DNA from 4 places in the Neobacillus phoenicis genome. Region 3 is predicted to be linked to each of the others. Evidence: riboswitches for the same ligand, from Rfam matches in the RefSeq annotation. Region 3 holds a riboswitch; each other region holds the start of a gene.

Evidence for each region. Region 3 has a riboswitch for cyclic di-GMP ahead of AA0X95_RS24825 (anti-repressor SinI family protein). Riboswitches for the same ligand answer to the same signal wherever they lie in the genome.
Region 1: linked by a shared signal. The riboswitch ahead of AA0X95_RS23340 (DUF192 domain-containing protein) and the one ahead of AA0X95_RS24825 (anti-repressor SinI family protein) in region 3 are both predicted to bind cyclic di-GMP.
Region 2: linked by a shared signal. The riboswitch ahead of AA0X95_RS08295 (hypothetical protein) and the one ahead of AA0X95_RS24825 (anti-repressor SinI family protein) in region 3 are both predicted to bind cyclic di-GMP.
Region 4: linked by a shared signal. The riboswitch ahead of AA0X95_RS04480 (diguanylate cyclase domain-containing protein) and the one ahead of AA0X95_RS24825 (anti-repressor SinI family protein) in region 3 are both predicted to bind cyclic di-GMP.

What each region holds. Positions count from the first base shown of each region.
Region 1 is NZ_CP154847.1:4,551,410-4,557,126, reverse strand. It holds gene AA0X95_RS23365 (spore germination protein GerPE) at 43-441, opposite strand; partial or broken gene AA0X95_RS23360 (spore gernimation protein GerPD) at 444-627, opposite strand; gene gerPC (spore germination protein GerPC) at 624-1,238, opposite strand; gene AA0X95_RS23350 (spore germination protein GerPB) at 1,291-1,530, opposite strand; gene AA0X95_RS23345 (spore germination protein) at 1,548-1,769, opposite strand; cyclic di-GMP riboswitch class I at 2,030-2,116, shown strand; gene AA0X95_RS23340 (DUF192 domain-containing protein) at 2,245-2,586, shown strand; gene AA0X95_RS23335 (Flp family type IVb pilin) at 2,603-2,791, shown strand; gene AA0X95_RS23330 (prepilin peptidase) at 2,923-3,432, shown strand; gene AA0X95_RS23325 (TadE/TadG family type IV pilus assembly protein) at 3,429-3,812, shown strand; gene AA0X95_RS23320 (pilus assembly protein TadG-related protein) at 3,822-4,739, shown strand; gene cpaB (Flp pilus assembly protein CpaB) at 4,750-5,463, shown strand; gene AA0X95_RS23310 (AAA family ATPase) at 5,480-5,717, shown strand, end outside.
Region 2 is NZ_CP154847.1:1,611,010-1,616,726, reverse strand. It holds gene AA0X95_RS08305 (bifunctional homocysteine S-methyltransferase/methylenetetrahydrofolate reductase) at 1-104, shown strand, start outside; gene metH (methionine synthase) at 82-3,531, shown strand; gene AA0X95_RS08295 (hypothetical protein) at 3,593-3,856, opposite strand; cyclic di-GMP riboswitch class I at 3,936-4,021, opposite strand; gene AA0X95_RS08290 (MarR family winged helix-turn-helix transcriptional regulator) at 4,205-4,618, shown strand; gene AA0X95_RS08285 (MFS transporter) at 4,638-5,717, shown strand, end outside.
Region 3 is NZ_CP154847.1:4,851,220-4,856,936, reverse strand. It holds gene AA0X95_RS24845 (DnaJ family domain-containing protein) at 1-365, shown strand, start outside; gene AA0X95_RS24840 (hypothetical protein) at 1,070-1,210, opposite strand; gene AA0X95_RS24835 (carbohydrate kinase family protein) at 1,474-2,442, shown strand; gene AA0X95_RS24830 (pseudouridine-5'-phosphate glycosidase) at 2,439-3,353, shown strand; cyclic di-GMP riboswitch class I at 3,616-3,705, shown strand; gene AA0X95_RS24825 (anti-repressor SinI family protein) at 3,736-3,867, shown strand; gene AA0X95_RS24820 (helix-turn-helix domain-containing protein) at 3,945-4,277, opposite strand; gene map (type I methionyl aminopeptidase) at 4,546-5,295, shown strand; gene AA0X95_RS24810 (DUF1128 domain-containing protein) at 5,332-5,559, opposite strand.
Region 4 is NZ_CP154847.1:849,304-855,020, forward strand. It holds gene AA0X95_RS04470 (IS256 family transposase) at 112-1,293, shown strand; gene AA0X95_RS04475 (helix-turn-helix domain-containing protein) at 2,257-2,823, opposite strand; cyclic di-GMP riboswitch class I at 3,133-3,217, shown strand; gene AA0X95_RS04480 (diguanylate cyclase domain-containing protein) at 3,321-4,259, shown strand; gene AA0X95_RS04485 (hypothetical protein) at 4,315-4,449, opposite strand; gene AA0X95_RS04490 (helix-turn-helix domain-containing protein) at 4,615-5,496, shown strand; gene AA0X95_RS04495 (DUF4177 domain-containing protein) at 5,644-5,717, opposite strand, start outside.

The DNA.
Region 1 (5,717 bases), 300 kb from region 3:
TTTCCTTGGCTGATTCCATATAATATCTAACCTATGCGGGGATCATTGTCCTTGTTCTTGATCTTCCTCTCTAGGAACAGGAAGAAGCTGTCTGAAATGCTTTACCCGGACCTCCATCGAAACATGCTGACTATTACCTACGTGTAACAGGGAGGAAGATGAAATTGCGATGATATCAATGTTATGAACCTTAATAACTGGATTTAAGTGATGCTGAGAGAATGAGAAGTACTCGTTAATTGATTCGAAAGGAATTGGTTCGGAAAAGACAGGATAGGAAATAAGATCCCCTTCATTCCCATAAAACTGTTCTGCTTCCCTTTGTACAGCGAGTGCTTTAGAAAATCCATTAATAATACAGGAATCTCCTAGCTGGAGGATAGAAGCAAACGAAACGATGTCTATATTGATTGCATCTACACATGATGTTCTTGTAAGCATGATCAAGTCACGTCCGATTGCAGCGGTACAAAAGGTCCAATGATTAAAGATTCAGGTGGGGTATCAAAAGTCGAGGCTAATTGAATCGATTCCGTATCGCCTACCAAGACTAATGATGAGCTGGCAACCCCAATAATTTTTATATTTTGGACGTTAAGCTTCTCGATTATAGACTTCAAAGTTCATTCTGCTTTCATCCCTTTCACGTGTTCTGGCAGGTTCTTGAAGAAAATAGCCACACCATTTTTTATCTCCTGCTTAATCGATTCGATAATTATGTCATCTATATTTTCATTCTCCGCTGAACGGTTATTTTGTAAATTCATTTTTAAATGTTGTTCGACTCTGTTAGGTAACTGTTTAGTAATATCCTGCTTGATAAAGGATAAGTAGGCGTCATTTGGTGGGACCTCTAATTCTCTTTGGGTGTATTCAACTATTGAAGGTAAATCTGTTTCAAGATATCGGTAAATGGCTTCTTCAATTTTCATAGATCTCTGCATTTGATCTTTTGGTGGTGGAGGAACGTTTAATGATTGATTTTGTACCGCAAAGTCTTCAATTTCAGACAAATCGGAAGGATTAAGGCCGATGTTTAAGGTTCCTTCAAGAGTTTCTACCTTCAATTGATCAAATTTATATTCAATTTTATCGACTCGAATAGGCTGCTTCTCCTTTATTTGCTTCATTTCTTCTTGCATTTTTTGAACGGTAGCCTCCAAGGTAACGATCCTCTTTTCCTGTGCTTGAATATACATTTGCAGCCATTGAAGATATTGAGAATAATCCTGATACATGATATCACCTCACAATAGATAGTCTCGAAGAACCCAAAAGAAACGGAAAGGATTATTTGTCTGTGTTTTCATGTTTTCTAACAGCTGCCTGTAATGGAACGGCTGGTGTACCTACTAAACTTCCTATAGCTTTTATTGGCTTAGGTGCTGGAGCTGTAAATCCACCGGTATTATATAGATATGCTGAAGGTTTTATCATTCCAGCACTTCCAATTTGCATAACAGATGAATTGGAAATACTTCCAATTCTTATAAAACTAATTTGAATTGACTGCTGAATATAGTAATTCATTTTAGACCACCCATTTATTATGCGTTGAGGGTAATTGGTTGATCGATTCCATCTTGGTCTGATGTATTTGTAGAACTCATGTTGTTGTTTAGACGTAAACTCTCCCCTGTATTAAAGGAACCAGCTCCAGAGAAAGTTTTGGCAGTAGAAAATGGCATAATTTTATACACATCACCAATATGGAAAACTGAACTGCTTCCAAGGGTAATAACCTGTGCAACTCCAACGATGGCTGGCATGATCAACATCCTTTTTATTGGTATCTATAAATTATATGTATGGGCGATTGTATGGTGAATGATTCGCCTAAATAAATTGGCAAGGGAGGTAAATTGAGGATTATATACGAATTTTATGTCGATTTTATAAGGGTATAAGTCGAAAATAGGTATAATTACCTAGTGTTTTCGACTAAAAATAGTATTTTAGTAGGATGCTCTCTGAGGGAAAAAAGTTCTATTATGTGATTAAGAGATCAGTCGGACAAACAAACACTGATTCTCGATAAAGGCAAAACTGATGAAAATCAGTGACGCAAAGCTAAAGGGGCTAAGGTGCTTTTGCACTACGCCAGCCAGTTACCGAAAGAACAGGGTGTTTCATATTAGTACTACTATTTACTCATAGGTTTCCTATGTCTATTTAGTCAGTCTATTTTACTAACCCCCCTTTCGGTAAAGGCGGGGTTATTTCTTTTATTCGGAGGTGAAATACGTGAAAGTCGTGAATCTGTCAAACGGAGCGGAACTGGCAAACAATCTATCAACAGCTGATACCTTTTTTAAAAGATTAAAAGGGCTGATGTTTTCGAAAAGTTTACCAGCAGGACACGGCTTGTTAATTCGACCCTGCCAATCCATTCACACATTCTTCATGAATTATTCCATCGATGTCCTTTACTTAAGTGAAGATTTTGAAATTGTAGGCCTGGACGAAACGGTAAAGCCTGCAACAGTAGGAAAGTATCACAAAAGAGCAAAGTCAGTATTAGAATTGCCAGCAGGCATGATTCAAAAAACAGAAACAAAAATTGGAAACTATTTAACTATAAATTGAAAAGGGGTTTTTACAAATGATGAAAAAAATGAAAGCTTTATTTACTGAAGAACAAGGACAAGGTATGACTGAGTATGGGTTAGTTTTAGGACTAATTGCGGTTGGCGCTGTAGCAGTACTATTAATAATGAAAGATCAAGTTGTTAAGTTATTTACGGATGCTAAGGACGCTTTAATTGAGGCTGGTGCAGGCGGAGAAGGTTGATTAATAGTTAATAATCTAGAAACTGAATTTCTAATACAGCCTTGCGTGCGAAACAAACGTGAGGCTGTTTTTCTTTAAACATAAATTAAGCGCTGTACTTTAACTTCTATAAGGAAAGGAGAGGAGTTTATGTGTGGAGTACCTATTTATTAATTATTCTCTTAATCATATGTGTAATTACCGACTTAAAGGAACGAAAAATATATAATAAGGTCTTATTTCCCTTTTTGATAATAGCATGGATTGTTCACGCCATTACCGGTGGGTGGCATGGCTTAGCAGAGGCGCTCCTTGGTACGGTAGTTGGTTTGTGGATTTTATTAATCCCTTATCTCCTTGGAGGAATGGGGGCGGGAGATGTAAAACTCCTTGCAGTAATTGGCGGTTTAAAAGGTATCAGTTTTGTATTAATGGCATCAATATACATGGCATTGGCAGGAGGGATTATGGCCATCCTATTTATTTTTTATCGTAAAGGATTTTTAAAGAAAATATTGTACCTAATGCATGGTCTGCGGCATGGGATGAGACTTTCCTTACTCGAGGAGAATGATTCGGTCAAAACCACTCTTCCTTACGGGGTAGCCATCGCTGCAGGGGCCATCTTTCAAGCTTACTTTCCTGGAGTCATTTCTTTATGAAAAAGGATGAGCGTGGCCAATCTTTGGTGGAAACAGCGCTAATTATTCCTATTTTTCTATTGATTCTGGTAGGAATCTTAGATTTCGGTAGAGTGATTTATTCCTATGCGCACTTGCAAATGGCTGCGCAGGAAACGGTTAGGCTAGGTGGTCTAGGTAAGAAGGATGCTGATATTTCAACTTTCGCCCACCAATACGTGCATTTAGGGGACCAGACAAAATTACAGGTGAATATTACTCCAGCGGATACAGTCAGGCGTTCGGGAGACTATGTAACAGTAAAGCTAACGTATCCGATGAACTTTTTGACACCTTTGATTTCTAAGTTCTTCCCCTCTAATTTTGCCATCGAAACAAGTTCAACGATTCGCGTAGAGTGAGGGATAAAAATGCGAAAATTTTTTATTAGATTCCTAAAGGATGAAAAAGGGAATGTCCTCATCCTGGGTGCAATTTCGCTAATGACAATTCTATCCATGGCAGGTCTGGCGATAGATGGAAGCCTAATGTATATGGAAAAAGCGAAGTTACAAAAGGTTGCAAATGCAGCCGTTCTTTCAGGTGCACAGGAGCTGCCGAATACGGAACAAAAGGTCACTAGTACAGTTCAATACATTTTAGACTCTCATAAATCTTCTAGTACGTTATCAAATCTAGATATTAACATGGGGAGTAAAGTTACCATACACTTAACGAAAACAGTAAACCTAACGTTTATGAAAATATTTGGTCTTGATAAAACAGACGTTACAGCCAGAGCTACGGCAGGTTTGGGAGCAATTGGAAAAGCAGTAGGTGCCGCTCCATTAGGGATCGACGAGAGTGTGATTCTGGAATATAACAAAACTTACCAATTGAAAGTTGATTCTTCAGGAGTTTCATCAGGGAATTTTGGCATCTTGGCACTTAGTGGACCAGGAGCAAAAACCTATGAACAAAATTTGCGGTACGGCTACCAAGAGGAACTAAAGATTGGCGATATTATTGATACGCAAACAGGGAATATTGCTGGTAAAACAAGAGATGTAATTCAAGAACGAGTAAATGGTTGTACACAGCCACCCGGCGATTATAGTTTACGTAGCTGTTCAAGAATAATACTTGTCCCGGTTTATAAACCTTACAACTATTCTAGTAATCAATTAAAACAGGTAAAAGTCACAGGTTTTGCCTATTTCTATATTACGGATCCAATGAGTTCGAAAGATACTTCAATAAGTGGAGTTTTCATAAAAAGGGCTGGAGCAGGGACGTTTGATGAAGGTGCGAAGGACAGAGGAGCATACAGCATACGATTAACGGAGTAGGTGAAGCAAATTGAAGCCGAAAATGGTATTAATTCTCTCACTTGTGATGGGAATGATCACAACATTTTTGTTTTTTCAAAATACGAAACAAATGGGTACACAAAAGGTTTCAACCGTTGCAACGGTTGGAGTGGTAGTGGCAAAAGAAAAAATAGATAAAAATGAAAAAATTACGGACGAAAAATTAGAAGTGGTACAAAAATCGGCAAAAGATGTACTTCCACAAACGATAAAATCTGTGTCGGAAGCAGAAGGAAAACTAGCATTAACGATGATTGAAAAAGGGGAGACCATACTATCTCACCGACTTGGATCGGAGAAAGAAGAAGGGGTTTACGTATCAAGGAAAGTCATGGAAGGATATCGAGCCGTGACAGTAGGAGTGAACATTAACCAGTCTGTTTCCAATTTAATTGAGCCTGAGGATGAGGTGGATGTGATCTTTACAAAAGTAACTAAAGATGCTACTGGTAACCCTATTACACAATCAGAATTATTGCTTGAAAAAGCAAGGGTTTTAGCTGTAGGAAGAAAAATGCAGACACCTGAACAGAAAAAGGAACCTTATACAGAATACAGTTCCGTAACATTAGAACTAAAACCTGAAGATGCACTTAAGCTTGTGAAAGCATCGGAAGAAGGAAAGATTCACTTGATTCTAAATAAGCGCCCAATTATGGATGAAGGAACAAAAGAAACAATTACAAGTCAAAACAATATGTAATGGAAGGTGACGATTCATGACAGGCCAGGATAATATGCAAACAGCACAACAAAATATGGATCCACAGCGTGGTAAGATGATTGCTGTTTGCAGTGCGAAAGGCGGGATTGGTCGTACCACACTCACCGTAAATTTAGCTGTAGCATTAAAGAAGAAGAATGCCTCTGTCGCTGTTTTGGATGGAGATTTTCAATTCGGTGATGTAAACCTAGCAATGGATTTAAAATTTTCACTTACTATAAAGGAAGTTTTAG
Region 2 (5,717 bases), 2.1 Mb from region 3:
CACCATTTTTACGTTACGAATTAACTGCAGAGCTGGCCCATTATGCCCGTCAGCGTGCAAGTGAAGTGAGGGGGAACAACATTGCTGAAAACATCATTTACTGATCAGTTGAAGAAACGAATCCTCGTAATGGACGGAGCCATGGGAACGATGCTGCAACGAGTCAACCTTACCGCTGAGGATTTTGGCGGAGAGGAATTCGAAGGCTGTAATGAAAACCTGAATTTAACTGCTCCTTCAGTTATAGCCAATATTCACCGAGAATATCTTGAGGCAGGAGCAGACATTATTGAAACCAATACGTTTGGCGCAACTAGCCTCGTGCTTGATGAATACGGTCTCGGCTACAAAGCTTATGAAATAAATAAAATTGCTGCGATGATTGCGATTGGTGAGGTGCAAAAGGTATATTCTGAGGACTGGCCACGTTTTGTTGCAGGATCAATGGGCCCGACGACAAAAACACTAAGCGTAACCGGGGGAACGACATTTGATGAGCTTGCGGCAAGTTACGAGGAACAAGCGATTGGCTTAATTGACGGTGGTGTTGATTTGCTGCTACTTGAAACAAGCCAGGATATGTTGAATGTCAAAGCCGGTTTTGCTGGTATACAAAGTGCTTTTGCAAAAACAGGAACTACTCTTCCAATTGTGATTTCAGGTACGATTGAACCAATGGGTACCACTCTTGCTGGACAGTCCATCGAAGCGTTCTATATTTCAGTTGAGCATATGAAACCAGCTGCAGTGGGACTGAACTGTGCAACGGGTCCTGAGTTTATGCAGGATCATATTCGTTCCCTTTCCAATCTTGCGACAACTGCCGTTAGCTGTTATCCGAATGCGGGTCTGCCTGATGAAGAAGGACACTATCATGAAACACCAGAGATCCTTGCGAAAAAGCTGTCTGATTTTGCTGCGCATGGCTGGTTAAATATTGTCGGCGGCTGTTGTGGCACGACTCCTGAACATATTAAAGCTATTTCTGAAGCAATGAAAAATTATCAGCCGCGGGGATATGAGCCATCTTCTGTTCACATGGTATCAGGTATTGAACCATTTGTTTACGATGACCCTACACTACGTCCAATCATGGTGGGAGAGCGTACGAATGTCATTGGCTCTCGTAAATTCAAACGGTTAATCACTGAAGGGAAATTTGAAGAGGCATCAGAAGTTGCACGGGCACAGGTGAAAGGCGGCGCTCATGTCATTGATATCTGCCTTGCTGACCCTGACCGCGATGAAATCGTGGACATGGAAAATTTCATTAAAGAGGTCGTAAAAAAAGTTAAGGTACCTCTTGTAATTGACTCAACCGATGAGAAGGTTATTGAAAAAGCACTCAAATATTCTCAAGGAAAAGCGATTATTAATTCAATAAATCTTGAGGATGGCGAGGAACGCTTTGAAGCGATTATTCCTTTGATTCATCGTTACGGTGCAGCTGTTGTTGTCGGTACCATCGATGAGGAAGGTATGGGAGTTACTGCCGAGCGCAAGCTTGAGATTGCTAAACAATCTCATGATTTGTTGGTAAACAAATATGGACTCAAACCACAGGATTTGATATTTGACCCATTAGTTTTTCCTGTAGGTACTGGTGATGAGCAATATATTGGTTCGGCTAAAGCTACTGTGGAAGGTATTAGGTTAATCAAGGAGCAGCTTCCAGGAGTACAAACGATTCTTGGGATTAGTAATGTGTCGTTTGGATTGCCACCTGTTGGCAGAGAAATTTTGAATTCGGTATTCCTTTACCACTGTACACAGGCTGGTTTGGATTACGCCATTGTGAATACGGAAAAGTTGGAGCGCTTTGCCTCCATTTCTAAGGAAGAAGTTACATTAGCGGAGGATTTGTTATTTAAAACAACTGATGAGACTTTAGCTGTTTTTACGGAGTTTTACCGTGGTAAAAAGAAAGAGGCGAAGAGCACGGTTCCAAACATGACTTTAGAAGAGCGTCTCGCTTATTATGTTGTGGAGGGCACGAAAGAAGGATTATTACCAGATTTGGATTTGGCGCTGGAAAGCTATCCTGCCCCGCTTGATATCATTAATGGACCGTTAATGGATGGCATGAAAGAAGTTGGGCGACTTTTTAATGATAACCAATTAATTGTTGCTGAGGTTTTACAGAGTGCAGAAGTGATGAAGGCCGCGGTATCGCATTTAGAGCCGCATATGGAAAAAGGAGATGTATCTGCGACAAAAGGCAAAGTTATTTTAGCGACTGTAAAAGGTGATGTCCATGATATTGGTAAAAACCTTGTAGACATTATACTGAGCAATAATGGTTATGATGTGATAGACCTCGGGATTAAAGTGAATCCAACCGATTTAGTTCAAGCTATTCTTAGGGAAAAACCAGATATGGTTGGATTATCCGGTTTACTGGTTAAATCTGCACAGCAAATGGTGTTAACGGCACAGGATATGAAAGATGCTGGCATTTCACTCCCTATCTTAGTCGGCGGTGCTGCTCTATCTCGTAAGTTTACCGATACGAAGATTGCTAAGGAATATGATGGACTTGTTTTGTATGCGAAGGATGCGATGAATGGATTATCACTGGCAAACCAACTGCAAAACCCAGAGGAACACCAAAAGCTGTTGGATGAGAAGGCGGAAAAGCTGGCTGCATTAGAGGTACCAAGAGAGTTACCTGTCCGCTCTACAGGATCTGTTGCAGTGAAAGTGAAGCCGGCTATATCCACAGAGGCACCAGTCTTTACGCCACTGGATACAAAAAGGCATGTTTTAAAAACTTATTCGCTTTCCCATATTGAGCCATACATCAATATGCAAATGCTTATTGGGCATCATCTTGGTGTAAAGGGGAAAATCGCGAACCTGCTTGCTGAAAAAGATGAAAAGGCTGTAAAAGTTAAGGAGGTTGTGGACCAACTGCTTTCAGATGCAACCCGTGAAAATTGGATTACACCGAATGCCGTATATCAGTTTTTCCCGGCACAGGCGGATGGAAACAAGATCTATATTTATAATCCTGAAAATCATGATCAAATTATTGAAACATTTGATTTCCCACGTCAGGATTCCGCACCACATCTTTGTTTAGCGGATTTCTTAAAATCTGTTGACAGTGGTGTGATGGATTATGTTGGCTTCTTTACCGTAACGGCAGGTAGAGGGATTCGAGAAAAAGCGGATGAATTCAAGGCGGACGGTCGTTTCCTTGAGAGCCATGCTCTCCAATCATTAGCACTCGAGACTGCAGAAGGCTTTGCTGAATTAATCCACCGTCAAATGCGTGACCGCTGGGGCTTCCCGGATCCTCTTGATTTTTCCATGCAGGACCGCTTTGCTGCTAAATACCAAGGACAACGATTCTCCTTCGGTTATCCAGCCTGTCCTGATTTAGAGGATCAGAAAAAGTTATTTAAATTAATTCAGCCTGAAGAAATTGGAATTCAATTAACAGATGGTTGCATGATGGAACCGGAAGCTTCTGTTTCTGCAATGGTTTTTGCCCATCCAGAAGCAAGATATTTTAATGTGTTAAGATAAGCATCTCCATGTAAAAAGAGTGACTATTTTATAGTCACTCTTTTTAACATATGGTTCATCATTACACAGCCTGATATTTATGTAGGAATCTTTGACTTGCAAGATTTAGATTATGTATGCACTCTTTTTTAATACGCTCATCACAAATAAAATCATTCATTAATTCGTCTTTCATTTCAGAGTAAATTTCCATCACTTGTTCACGTGACAAATGAACAGAGCGTTCCTTTTTTGCAAACCTCGTGATTTCCTTCTCAAAATATTCAATAGAACCAAAAAACATCTTCAATTTCCCACCCATCCCTTTATGTTTATTTTCCAACAAATAAAAAGCCTCCAAAAAGAGGTGGACTAACAAACCGTAATGCCGTAGAAGTTTTATTTAAACATTAGATTCTGTTCTTTTTGGCAACCCGACTATCATAGTCATATGACCTTAGACTCGTGGCTTTGCGTCCTTTTTTTTTCAAAAAGTTTGCCTTTTTCACTTTATACCTTAATAGTAAAATCTAACTAGGAACAATTCAACGTTTTTCGTCAATTTTTTACAAAAAAATTGATTTTTTTAACAAATTATGAGTATTTATGCCCCTGTGTACATTTCTTGACATTTAATAATAAATACACTATAGTTACCTAGGTAACTAATTATTTGAAGTATCGGAGTGCATTTATGATAACCCACGAATTATTCCATACTCTTCACCAGCTTTCACGCCATCTCACCAATAAACTCAATGAAGCTTTATCGCCAATGGGCTTGTACGGTTCGCAATGGGCCGTTATTTTTGTTTTAAAAACCAAAGGATCGTTAACCCAACGAGAACTTTGTGATTATCTATTTGTTGAAGCACCTCCAATGACTAGAACCATACAGCGTCTCGTCAAACAAGGATATGTGAAGCAAGTTCAAGGTCAGGACAAACGGTCAAAGTATATCGAATTAACAGAAGAGGCATTGAAATTATATCCCGAATGGGAAAGTGTTGTGAACGAGGTCAACCAAACATTACTGAAGCATTTTCCACAAACATCTCAAGAGGAATTACTGTCACTGCAATCTAGCTGGTTAAAGCATCTTTTATAAAGGAGTGTGCATCACATCTATGAACAAACCCAAACTATGGACGAAGGATTTTATTAGTGTATCTTTAAGTAATTTTTTTCTTTTCTTAACTTTTTATATCCTGCTCGTCACGCTTCCCACCTATGCCTTGGATGAATTACATAGCAGTGCATCTGTCGCGGGATTAATGACGACCGTATTTTTACTATCCGCCATCATCTCACGTCCGCTTGCTGGACAGTGGCTCGAACGCGCGAGTAATAAGAAAGTGCTCTTATCGGCGCTCATTATTTTCTCTGCCGCCTCTCTTCTTTACTTTATCCCTAAAACAGTCGGCGGTTTTCTAGTTATTCGTCTGCTTCATGGTGTTGGTTTCGGTATGGCAACAACAGCAGTCGGAACCATTGTAGCTAATATTATTCCAGCTTCACGCAGGGGAGAAGGTATGGGATATTTCGTCATGTCAACGAATATGGCCATGGTTTTAGGACCATTTGTAGGATTAATGGCTATTCAACAATGGGGACCAAACACCCTATTTATTCTCAGCGTTATTGTTGCTTTCGGTTCTCTTATTACAGGACTAATTGTTAAATTGAATCATTCAGAGCAGCTTGATCAGCCAAAAGCAGCTTCTGCTTTTTCTTTTAAAAATCTTTTTGAGACATCTGCCATTCCTATTTCGATTGTTGGAAGCTTCCTAGCGATTGTCTATTCTGCCCTTCTTTCATTTGTTTCAATTTATGCAAATGAAATTCATTTGGCTAGTGTGTCTAGTCTCTTCTTTGTGGTCTATGCAATGGTTCTTTTACTATCTAGACCATTCACTGGAAAATGGCTCGATCTTTATGGACCAAACGTTATATCTTATCCTTCTATTTTGCTTTTCTCAATTGGGATGTTTGTCTTAAGCCAAAGCAGTGGTGCAGTCACATTCCTCATTTCAGCAGGTATGATTGGATTAGGATGGGGAACACTTTTTCCTACCTTCCAAACCATCGCTATCCAAGATGCGGAACCTCGAAAAAGAGGTTTAGCTACAGCGACCTTCTTATCTATCTATGATACAGGTATTGCTCTAGGCTCCTTCGTTGTAGGTTTACTTGCTGCTAAAATAGAT
Region 3 (5,717 bases):
ACATTGTCTCAGAAGACCGCATAAAAAAGGCTTATCAAGATGGTGAATTTGAAAATCTGCCAGGATTGGGTAAACCATTGCAATTAGAGGATTTATCGGGAATTCCTGAGGAGCTCCGTATGGCCTACAAATTGCTGAAAAATGCAGGATATACCCAGGAAGAAGGTCAGTTGCGGCAAGAAATGATGACGATCGAGGATTTAATGAAGAAATGTGATGACTCCAATGAGAAAGAAAGCCTCCAAAAGAAATTAAACGAAAAACTCCTTTGGTTTAACCAACTAATGTCCAAACGAGGGGTTAAAACGAACTCCGCCATTTTTAAAAATTATGAGCACAAGGTACAGAAGAAAATAAGATATTAATATAAGAGATCTTTACGTGCCCAAGGTGGGTGCTAAAGTGAGGAATCAGTAACGTAGAAGTGATCTACGTGCCTCAAGAGGTTGTGGAAAAGGTATACGTGCCTCCAAAGGTAGTGGAAAAGGCACACCGGTCTCGTAGCCCCCGTCTATGAGACCAAAATCCTTCTCCATGAGGCAATTCGGTCTCATAGCCCCCGTCTATAAGACCAAAATCCTTCTCCATGAGGCAATTCGGTCTCATAGCCCCCGTCTATAAGACCAAAATCCTTCTCCATGAGGCAGTACGGTCTCATAGCCCCCATCTAAGCGACCAAACCCCTTCTCCATGAGGCAGTACGGTCTCATAGCCCCCGTCTAAGCGACCAAAATCCTTCTCCATTAGGCAGTACGGTCGCATAGAACCCGTGTATGCGACCAAACCCCCTCTCCATCAGGTAGTTCGGTCTCATACCCCGGTCTAAGCGACCAAAGCCCTTCTCCAACAGGCAGAACGGTCTCATAGCCCCCGTCTAAGCGAACTAAATTATTTCCACAAGGCAATTAAGGCACGTAGTATAGGCAAACCGGTCCGAAGAAGAGGTCTAAGAGCCCCAAAAGCATGTGGAAAAGGCAAATCGGTCACGCAGGGTCGTTCTCGCTTGATACAAATTAATAAAGCTAACAAAAAAAGCTGGTGAAAGTGGGCGCATACACTTTCACCAGCTTTATTTTATTTCTCCCCCTGAAGTCTCACCAGTCGAGGCGTCTTCCTGTTTGGCCGGTTTGCACATACGGTCGAGTAGAAAACCAGCAAACACCATAAACGCAATCGGAATCGAGTAATTTAAAACATGAATCACAGTCATAGCATTAAACACCGACCTTTATTTTGAATATTAATAATATTTAGTATATTTATATGTTGTTTATATTATATGTTATCTGTCACATTTTAGACAAATTTTATTAACATAAATCCTTGTTGCTAAGCAGTGTATTCAAATAGCAAAATGTTTTTCTATTTTTATAACAGGATTTTCAAGATACGTATCGTAATAGTTATATGAGTAGGGAATATTTTGAAATTTTGACTTGCTTAACAAAGGATCTTAAGGAGTGGATGCTAACAATGAACAAAGAGGAAGCAATCATTTTTGATATTCTCTGTATTGGTGGAGCGAATGTAGACCGTAAAATTCAGGCGATTAAACAGTTGAAGTATGGAACATCAAACCCAGCCATAAGCTCCATGTCACGGGGAGGAGTCGCAAGAAATATTGCAGAAAACTCAGGCCGAATAGGTCTAAAAGCATCTCTGTTTGCATATGTTGGCTCAGATCCTGAAGGGGAATGGCTCCTAGAAAACACTAAACATTTTGTAGAAGTATGCCCTACACAAATCATACAAGGAAAATCTACTGGCACTTATACTGCCGTACTTGATCCATTAGGTGAAATGGAAATCGCACTAGCCGATATGGCTATTTATGATGAAGTGAAAGATACCATTTTTGAAGAGATATGGATGCATATAGAACAGTCAAAAATGATTTTATTAGATACAAACTTTCCAAAAAACATCATTCAACAAGTAATTACTGACTGTAAAAACTTCAACAAACCTATTTGTATTGCTACAGTTTCCGCTCCTAAAACAGAAAAGCTCCCAGCATCCCTTGAAGGTGTAACCTGGCTTGTAGCCAACCATAAAGAAGCAGAGGCGTTATCCAACCTAGAAATAAGATCAGAAGGAGACTTCTACCAAGCAGCTGAAGTCATTATGAAAAAAGGTGTGGAGAAAGTAGTTATTACCCGAGGTGAGAAGGGATTAATTTATTATACAAAGGATGGCGAAGCGGGAGCGTTAATACCTCCAACTGTTCCTATTGTGGATGTAACTGGGGCAGGCGATTCTCTCATTGCCGGAATTATATTTGGATATCTTAAGGGTTTGAGTACCGAAGATTCTTGTAAAATTGGTCTTTCATGCTCATTGATAACCATTCATTCAAATGAAACGGTAAATCCCGAATTAAACCAGCAATCCTTACTTGAAACCTACCAGAAATACTTTAGTAAAGGGGTCACCAAACGATGAACCAAGCATACCTGTCCTTTTCAGAGGAAGTACTTGAAGCAAAAAGAGAAGGGAAGCCAATTGTTGCACTTGAATCGACGATTATTTCACATGGAATGCCGTACCCTCAGAATATAGAGACTGCAAGAGAAGTAGAAGAAATTATCAGGCAGAATGGCGCTGTACCAGCAACTATTGCCATCATTAATGGGAAAATCAAAATCGGTTTATCTGATGAGGAATTAGAATTCTTAGGCACTAGTAAGGAGATCATGAAAGCTAGCAGGCGGGATCTTCCCTACATAATCGCAACACAAAAACACGGGGCCACAACGGTTGCAGCGACCATGATTTGTGCACAAATGGGTGGAATTAACGTGTTTGTGACAGGTGGTATTGGCGGTGTTCACCGCGGCGCAGAAGTAACAATGGATATTTCCGCCGACTTGCAGGAATTAGCAAAAACAAATGTAGCAGTCGTTTGTGCTGGAGCAAAATCAATTCTTGATTTAGGCTTAACATTGGAGTATTTAGAAACCAACGGAGTGCCCGTCGTTGGTTATCAAACAGAGATTCTGCCAGCTTTTTATACGAGAACAAGCCCTTATAAAGTAAATTTCCGAGTGGATTCACCAGAGGAAGCCTCAGCATTAATGAAGACTAAATGGGATTTAGGTTTAGAAGGTGGAATCGTCATTGCCAACCCCATTCCAGAACCCTATGCAATGGATGAAGCTTTAATTAATAATGTTATAGAGATTGCTTTAAACGAGGCAAAAAGTAAAGGGATTCATGGTAAAGAGGTCACACCTTTCCTCTTAAGCAGGGTAAAAGAGCTAACAGCAGGGTCAAGTTTAGAAGCAAATATTGCACTGGTAAAACATAATGCCAAAATAGGTGCTCGTATTGCAGCAGTAAAAGGCGGCAAATAATATACTATTTTAAAGGGAGGATTTGACCTAATATCCTTCTTTTTTTAATTTCTTTTACTGAAAGTGGAGGGAAAAGGGAGTTTTTGTAGAAAAATAGGATAATTTGTGTATAAAAGTAGTTTGAAAATTATAAAAAAAAGACAAAAAACAACAACCTAATATAAAAGGACTAGATATAATGAACATATCATTTAGTATTAAGTATTTATACCTAGATAAATAATATAAAAATGGAAGAATGCAATACTTAAGTTGTAGAATAAACAGAAAAAGGCAAACCTGTTGAAAAGTAGGGACGCAAAGCCGAGGATCTAAGGCAGGCCTTTCTTGCTATGATGGCCGGGTTACCTGGAATACTATGTGTATTTTAGGGGGAGAAAAAATGATTATTGCAGAGAGAGACGTGGATGTAATTGATCAGGAATGGATGGCGCTAATTTTAGAAGCAAAAGAACTTGGCTTATCTATTACAGATGTTCGTGATTTCCTCCACCAAGAAGTTCAAAAGAACTAACTTGTTACATATTTAAAAAAGCATTCTACTAAAAGAGGTTTCTTTTGTAGAATGCTTTTCTTCTTTATAGAATAAAATTAATCATTACTATTATTTTGATTTATTCTCCACTTATTAAATTCTAGAAAGTCACGAAATTGCTCTTTTGAAACCCCAGAACCCATAGCTTCTTTAACTAAGTTCATCCATTCACTGTCTAAATCATCCTTGTTAATTTGTTCATGAATTAAATGTTCGACGGGTAGATTTAAAACGGCAGCAATTTTTTCGAGAAATTGTATAGATGGATTTTTTTGCAGGTTTCTCTCCAGAGAGCTTAAATAAGACTTAGCGACCCCAGCTTGCTCTGCAAGTTCTGAAAGAGACATCTTCTTTTCTAAGCGAAATTTTTTTACGCGATCACCAATCATTCCATTCACACACCTATTAAACATATTTATACGTTAATTCTATCAAAAAGAATGAAAAAGTACCATATTAAGAACGAAGGAATATGACAAAATAGTGAATATTATAAAATGGTCATCTTGAAAAACCCACGGGTAAGAAGTTCTTTTGAAAAAATGACGGATTCGAGTTAATATTAATAGTGTTTCCAAATGAGAATGTATCTTAAACTTCTTTTACTTACTGTAAAGCTTACTATACATAAAAATAATCAAAAAGGCAGGGAAAAGAATGATTGTCCTGAAATCACCACGTGAAATTAAAGCGATGAAAAAGGCTGGAGAAATCCTTGCGGCCTGTCATAAGGAAATTGCTAAATTAATTAAGCCAGGAGTAACTACTTGGGAAATTGACCAGTTTGTCAATAAATTCTTAACCGAACACAAGGCAACCCCAGAGCAAAAAGGATACAAAGGCTATGAATATGCAACATGTGCAAGTATCAATGATGAAATATGCCATGGCTTTCCAAGAAAAGAGCCATTAAAAGAAGGAGATATTGTTACCATCGATATGGTCGTAAATTATAATGGTGCCTTAGCGGACTCTGCGTGGTCTTATGCAGTAGGAAATGTCTCTAAGGAAACAGAGCATTTATTAAAAGTGACAAAGGAAGCACTATATAAAGGAATTGAGCAGGCCGTTGTCGGCAATCGAATCGGTGATATTGGGCATGCGATTCAAACCTATGTGGAAAGTGAAGGATTATCGGTTGTTAGGGACTTTATTGGACATGGCATTGGGGCTGTGATTCATGAGAAACCGGATGTTCCTCATTACGGGCTGCCAGGAAAAGGGGCCAGGATTAAAGAAGGAATGGTCTTTACGATTGAGCCAATGGTGAATATCGGTCAATATCAAACGAAGATGGATACGAATGGCTGGACCGCAAGAACTGTAGACGGAAAATATTCAGCACAATATGAGCATACACTTGCCGTTACTAAGGATGGCCCTATTATCTTAACAGAGCAAAAATAAAATGAGGTTGACTCCTTGGAGTCAACCTCATTTTATTTATTTGTTTTTTCTCAGACTACCTAATTCTTCAACTAATGCCTGCATTTCATTAGGACTGAAAGAGTTCTTTTTTAGAACCATTTCATAAATTTCTTTTAATTCTTCGTACATTTCTTCATCAAAGTGAGAAGGTTTAATAGCCCCAAGGTTCAATACCTTTAATTTTTCTTTTATTTGTTCAATCATATATTCCACATTTTCGATCGATTTTTCTGATAGATTCATTTCGGTCACCCTTTCCGAATTCATATATCTCATCTTTTCATGTTAAAAATGATCTGTCAATATAATCTTCTCTTAAATTCATACGATTAATCTCGTTAAAGAATGGGTATAAAATAGAACGCGGACTTGCATAGGTAACGGAGATAACGCAAAATAAA
Region 4 (5,717 bases), 1.4 Mb from region 3:
AAGGGTTGTATGGATTAAGTCCATATAATTGTGTAAAAAGAAAATAGGTCATCATCATGACCCGTGTTACAATGTTTTCGACCAAGAAAACCATAAACGGAGGACATGATGATGACCCAAATCAATATTACTATAAATTTAGAAGATCTCAAAGAAAAAGTTGAAAGCAGCTCATTAGAATCACCAGTTAAGGCTTCTTTATCACTCATTTTAAATTCTTTAATGGAAAAAGAAAGAGATGAATATATTAATGCTCTTTCTCATGAAAGAACCGAAGATCGGAGGGGCTATCGAAATGGTTACTATGAGCGTGAACTCATTACTGGTGTAGGTTCTCTCAAACTAAAAGTTCCTCGTACCAGAGACGGTGAATTTTCTACTTCTATCTTTGAAAAATTTAAACGCTGCGATCAAGCTCTAATTCTTTCTATGATTGAAATGGTTGTAAATGGTGTTTCTACACGTAAAATCACAAAAATTGTAGAGGAATTATGCGGGAAGAGTGTGTCCAAATCACTTGTTTCCAATCTAATGAAGACCGTAGACCCCATCATCAACGACTGGAGAAACCGTCCACTTAACGTTCATTATTATCCATATGTGTACGTGGATGCTATGTACATTAAAGTTCGTGAGAACGATAGAGTAGTTTCTAAAAGTGTTCATATTGCGGTTGGAGTTAGTGAAAGCGGTCATAGAGAGATCATTGGCCTCAAAGTCAATCACACCGAATCCACTGATAGCTGGACTTCCTTCTTCGAATATCTAAAGTCCAGAGGTCTTCAATCCCCTAAAATGGTGATTTCTGATGCTCATGGTGGCTTAGTTACCTCCATTAAAGAATCATTTCTAGGAACTTCATGGCAGAGGTGTAGTGTTCATTTTTTAAGAAATATCATGGATACTATGCCGAAAAAAGGTACTGCTGAGGCTCGTCAGGAATTAAAAGACCTCTTTCAAAACTCAGATTTAAGTGTGGTAAGAGACTTGAAAAATCGCTTTGTAGAGAAGTATCAAGATACCAAGGGATTCGCAAAAGTAATTGAAACATTAGAAAATGGCTTTGAAGATGCAATCCAATTTCATTCACAGCCGGTCCAGTATCATAAGCACTTACGCACAACGAATATGCTAGAGCGCTTAAACCAAGAAGTACGGAGGAGAGAAAAAGTCATACGTATTTTTACAAATGATTTGTCCGCTATCCGAATAATTGGATCCGTATTAATGGATATTGAAAAAGATTGGAACAAAAATAATGTTCCTTACCTCAAGAAAACAAATGAAAAATAACTCTCTACTCAAGTGGAGTGGAAAAGCCTAATTTCGAATTGACATCGAGCCTCCAGCGGGCATGATGTAACGCCAGGAAGCCAGGAGTTTAACAACACCTGGCTTGCCCTCCTAGGCTATCATGCCCGCCTCTCAATGTAAATTCGAAATAATATAGTTCACCTTACTAATTTTTTTATTGATCGGAATCATTGTTGACACTTTTACACAATTAAATGGACTTGACTGTTGTATGAGCCCGAATTGCCTGATGGAGAAGGGTTACGGTCGCATAGAAGGGTTCTAAGAGCCCGAATTGCTTGATAGAGAAGGGTTACGGTCGCATAGAAGGGTTGTATGAGCCCGAATTGCCTGATGGAGAAGGGTTACGGTCGCATAGAAGGGTTGTATGAGCCCGAATTGCCTGATAGAGAAGGGTTACGGTCGCATAGAAGGGTTGTATGAGCCCGAATTGCCTGATGGAGAAGGGTTACGGTCGCATAGAAGGGTCCTACGAGCCGAACTACCTGATGGAGAAACAAAAACACCTTGCTTGCCCTCCCCCTCTAGGCAATAATGCCAGCCTCTCGATGTAAACTCAAAATAAATGTAATTCACCATACTTAATTTTTTTATTAGTCGAAACCATTGTTGACACTTTTACACAATTAATTGGACTTGACTGATTTTGTCTTATTTTAGAACAGTTAAAGGGAATTTCTCCTCTTATTTCTGCTTCTTAAGCTTACTTTTTATACAATAGTGGGAATTTCTCCGCTTATTTCTGCCTCTCAAGCTTCCTCTATATACAATAGCGTGAAATTCTCCGCTTATGAATTCTCCTACCTACACGAAAATCAACGATGAATGATAACACAGCCAATGGATTAAAGTGCCCGCCGCCCGAATGATCGATAATCTTTTGGAGGCTTCTACTGCAAGAAATCAAGGCTAGCAGGGCTTTACCTACTACTAACCAAACGTTTATTCTTCCGAGTCCTCAAGTGCTTCGATAAATTCAGATGCTTTGATTCCTAGCTTTGAGGCGATAATGAAGATGGTTCCAAGACTTGGTTCTTGAATGTTTCGTTCTAGTTTACTCATATATGACACGCCGAGCGCACAATTAAATGCCAGGTCTTGCCGTGTTATGTCCTTTGCCTCCCGAAGCCTTTTTAGTAATTTTCCTATATATTTTCCTCTTTTTTTCATTTTGTTGCTCCCCTCTTTAAGTAAATTTGAATATACGCGATAAATAGATTTCAATTGAATGGCTTTTTGAATCATGCGTTTAAATGTAGAGCGGGAAATCCCATGATCGTGGTATTCCTCATGGATCGCTTTTAAGATGGCTCCAATTTTCGCATGAGAGACGCCCGGTATTTTCGCTGAAAAACGGATCAGCCGTTTCAATCCGATGAGTTCTCCTTTAGAAAAAGTCGGTTTCGTTTCTAAGAGCCACATTTCAATATGATAATTAAATTCCTTTACACTCCCAAACTGTGAATAGTGTTCATAACGATCCATAGAGCCTGATTTTAGATTCTTCATCCCGTAACAACCTTTCGTCGATAGAGTGGATGCCTGTTGGCAGTTCCTAGAATATCGGGTTTTGAGAGAAGTATCGAACCGCTCTATTTCCAGTTAGAGCGCATTTTTGTCGTCCAATGGACCATTTTGCTTTCAAAGTGAAAAAAAGAAGCGATTTTGGTATTTTTGGGGTAGATTTCTACCAAATTGGAGGAACCAACGAGTTTGGGGATCCGTTCCCGGTGCTTATTGAATTAGGTCTATTGACCTGGTTTTATTTGGCAATTATAATTTAGTAAGATAGATGTTTACTAATTTTAAAATTAAATAGACTGTGAAGGGCAAATTCATTGAAAGATGAAGACGCAAAACTATAGGGACTAAAGTCGTGAGACCATGTTAGCCAGTTACCAATATGCATGTTCCAGTTAAATGGACTAATCTATGTTGGGTTGGTCCATTTTTATTTTGATCAAGAATTTAAAGAAACTTTTATCAGAGAGATAGGAGAAAAGGAAATGAAGGTAACGGTCATCCTTTTATTAGTAGTAGTTGTTGTTCTTCTGGTGGGATTTCTTTACGGAAAGTTAAAGTGGAAAAGAAAATATCAAACCATCTTCCAATTAATAGAAAGTTCAAAAGATGTTGTTTATTACTATGAAGTATTGACGATGAAATTTAAATATATAAGTCCTTCCATCGAAACGTTTTTGGGCAAAGGAGTTATAGAAGAAGCTGACTTAAACCCTTACGCACCCTTTGAAAGGGTCCATCCTGATGATTATGAAACACTAGTTCATAAAGTAAGCGGAGAAATGGATTATTCTGAAATCCTCATTCAGCGTTGGAGAGACAATGATGGAAACTATAGGTGGTTTGAGGAATACGCCACACCTATTTATGAAAATGGGCAATTAGTTGTCATACAAGGAATTATGAGGAATATTGACGAAAAAGTAAAACTCCAACAGGAATTAGAATATCGAATCCACCACGATCCCTTAACAGGTATTTATAATAGGGAATATTTTGAAATGAAATTTGAAGAGCTCAATAGAAAAATAAATGTCCCTGTTGCATTAGTTGTGTGTGATGTAGATGGTCTTAAATATGTGAATGATCATTTTGGACATAAAGCTGGAGATGAATTAATCAAAGGGGTTGCAGCACTTATCAATCAATACTCATCGGATGCGATATCGGTGGCACGAATTGGTGGGGACGAGTTTATTATAATGGTAACTAATCAGTCGGAAAATCTAGTCCAACATTTGGTATCTGAAATTCATAAGGATATAGAAAAGTATAATGCTAATTCGTTAGTCGTTACGATTAAAATGTCGATCGGATATAGCTATGCTTCCGGTTCAGTAGGACAAATGGAAGGATTATTTTCCCAGGCAGATAAAAATATGTATAAAGATAAAAGGAGCAGAAAAACTCTTTTGATGAAATAGATGAACTTCTAATTTACCAATTAGACAAATTAGAAGTTCAAGACTTATTTAACAGTTAATGTTGATTGGGTAAATCATGATTTGGAAGAGTAGTTAGTATATCATTTGTAATGGTAGTGAATAAATCATTCCCGTCGATATTTAGCATTACTAGTAGAGTTGCTATTAAAATAAAAGTTAATCGTTTCATTTTTTCTTACCCCCTATATGATGATAAGGCAATCATACTATATTTTAAGACTATAAAAATTTTCAATAATGGGAGAAAAGTATGGTTGAATCGGGGGAACGCTATAAATTATGCCATTATTTGGTTTGGAATATAACTATAGTTGTATTTTTTGGGGGTAGTCAAATGTATGAGAAGGCGCAAATAATAGGAAGTAATATTAAATATTTAAGGAAATATGCCCAAATTACACAAAAACAGCTAGCAGAAGGAATTGGGACCCAGGCACAAATTAGTAGAATAGAAAAAGGAGAAGTCATTCCACTTTCTACTACACTTTACGAAATAGCAGAGAAGCTGGGCGTAGACGTTAATTATTTTTATGATTTAGCGTATACTCCGAGAATTGATTATGTAAACGAAGTAAAATATCAAATTCGGAAAGCAATAAGAGATAGAAACTATTCCGAGGTCGATCGAATTATCAAACAAGAAGAACAAAACAGAGCGTTTAAGAATGGTAGTAACCTACAATTTATTTTGTGGCATAAAGGAATAACAGAATACTACATTCGGCAAAACATAGATAATTCGCTGAATATTTTAAGGTCAGCTTTTGAAATTGGAAAATCAAATAAAAAGATAGCCATTTCAGCCCAGGATATTGAAATAATTAATAGCATGGCAATCATTTACAACGAAATTAAACAATATGAACAATCAATCCAAACCTATTTGAACGCTTTAAATCACTTGAAATATATTCCAGATTTTTCTGACCCCAAAGTTGAAATTCGCATATATTATGGACTGGCCAAATCTTTGTTTAAAACAGAACAATACAACGAATCCATTAAGTATTGTAAAAAGGGAATGACCCTATGTATCAAAGAAGAATTATTATACTTATTAGGCGAATTACACTATGAAAGCGGCCAAAATTATCAAGCATTAAATATACAGGAGAAGGCATTAGAGCATTTTTCCAACGCAAAATTAATATTTCAAATTGGGAATAGACGTGAATTTGTAGGAAGTGTTAAAGAAAAAATCAGTAAACTAAGTTAGTAATAGTAGAAATGTATAGTTGTAAAGAAATGAGTTGGTGCTATTTAATAAATCTGGAATGAAAACTTACCAAGAAAACTTCTTGAGTAAGTTTTCATCTGTTAGTAAATTCCACATAAAATTCTGTAGTACATATAGAGGTTGTAATTACTGTTTTTCTAATTCAAAAATAATATCAAAGTAATTGGCTGCTCCAAAACCAGAAATGGGTGGAGCGAAAA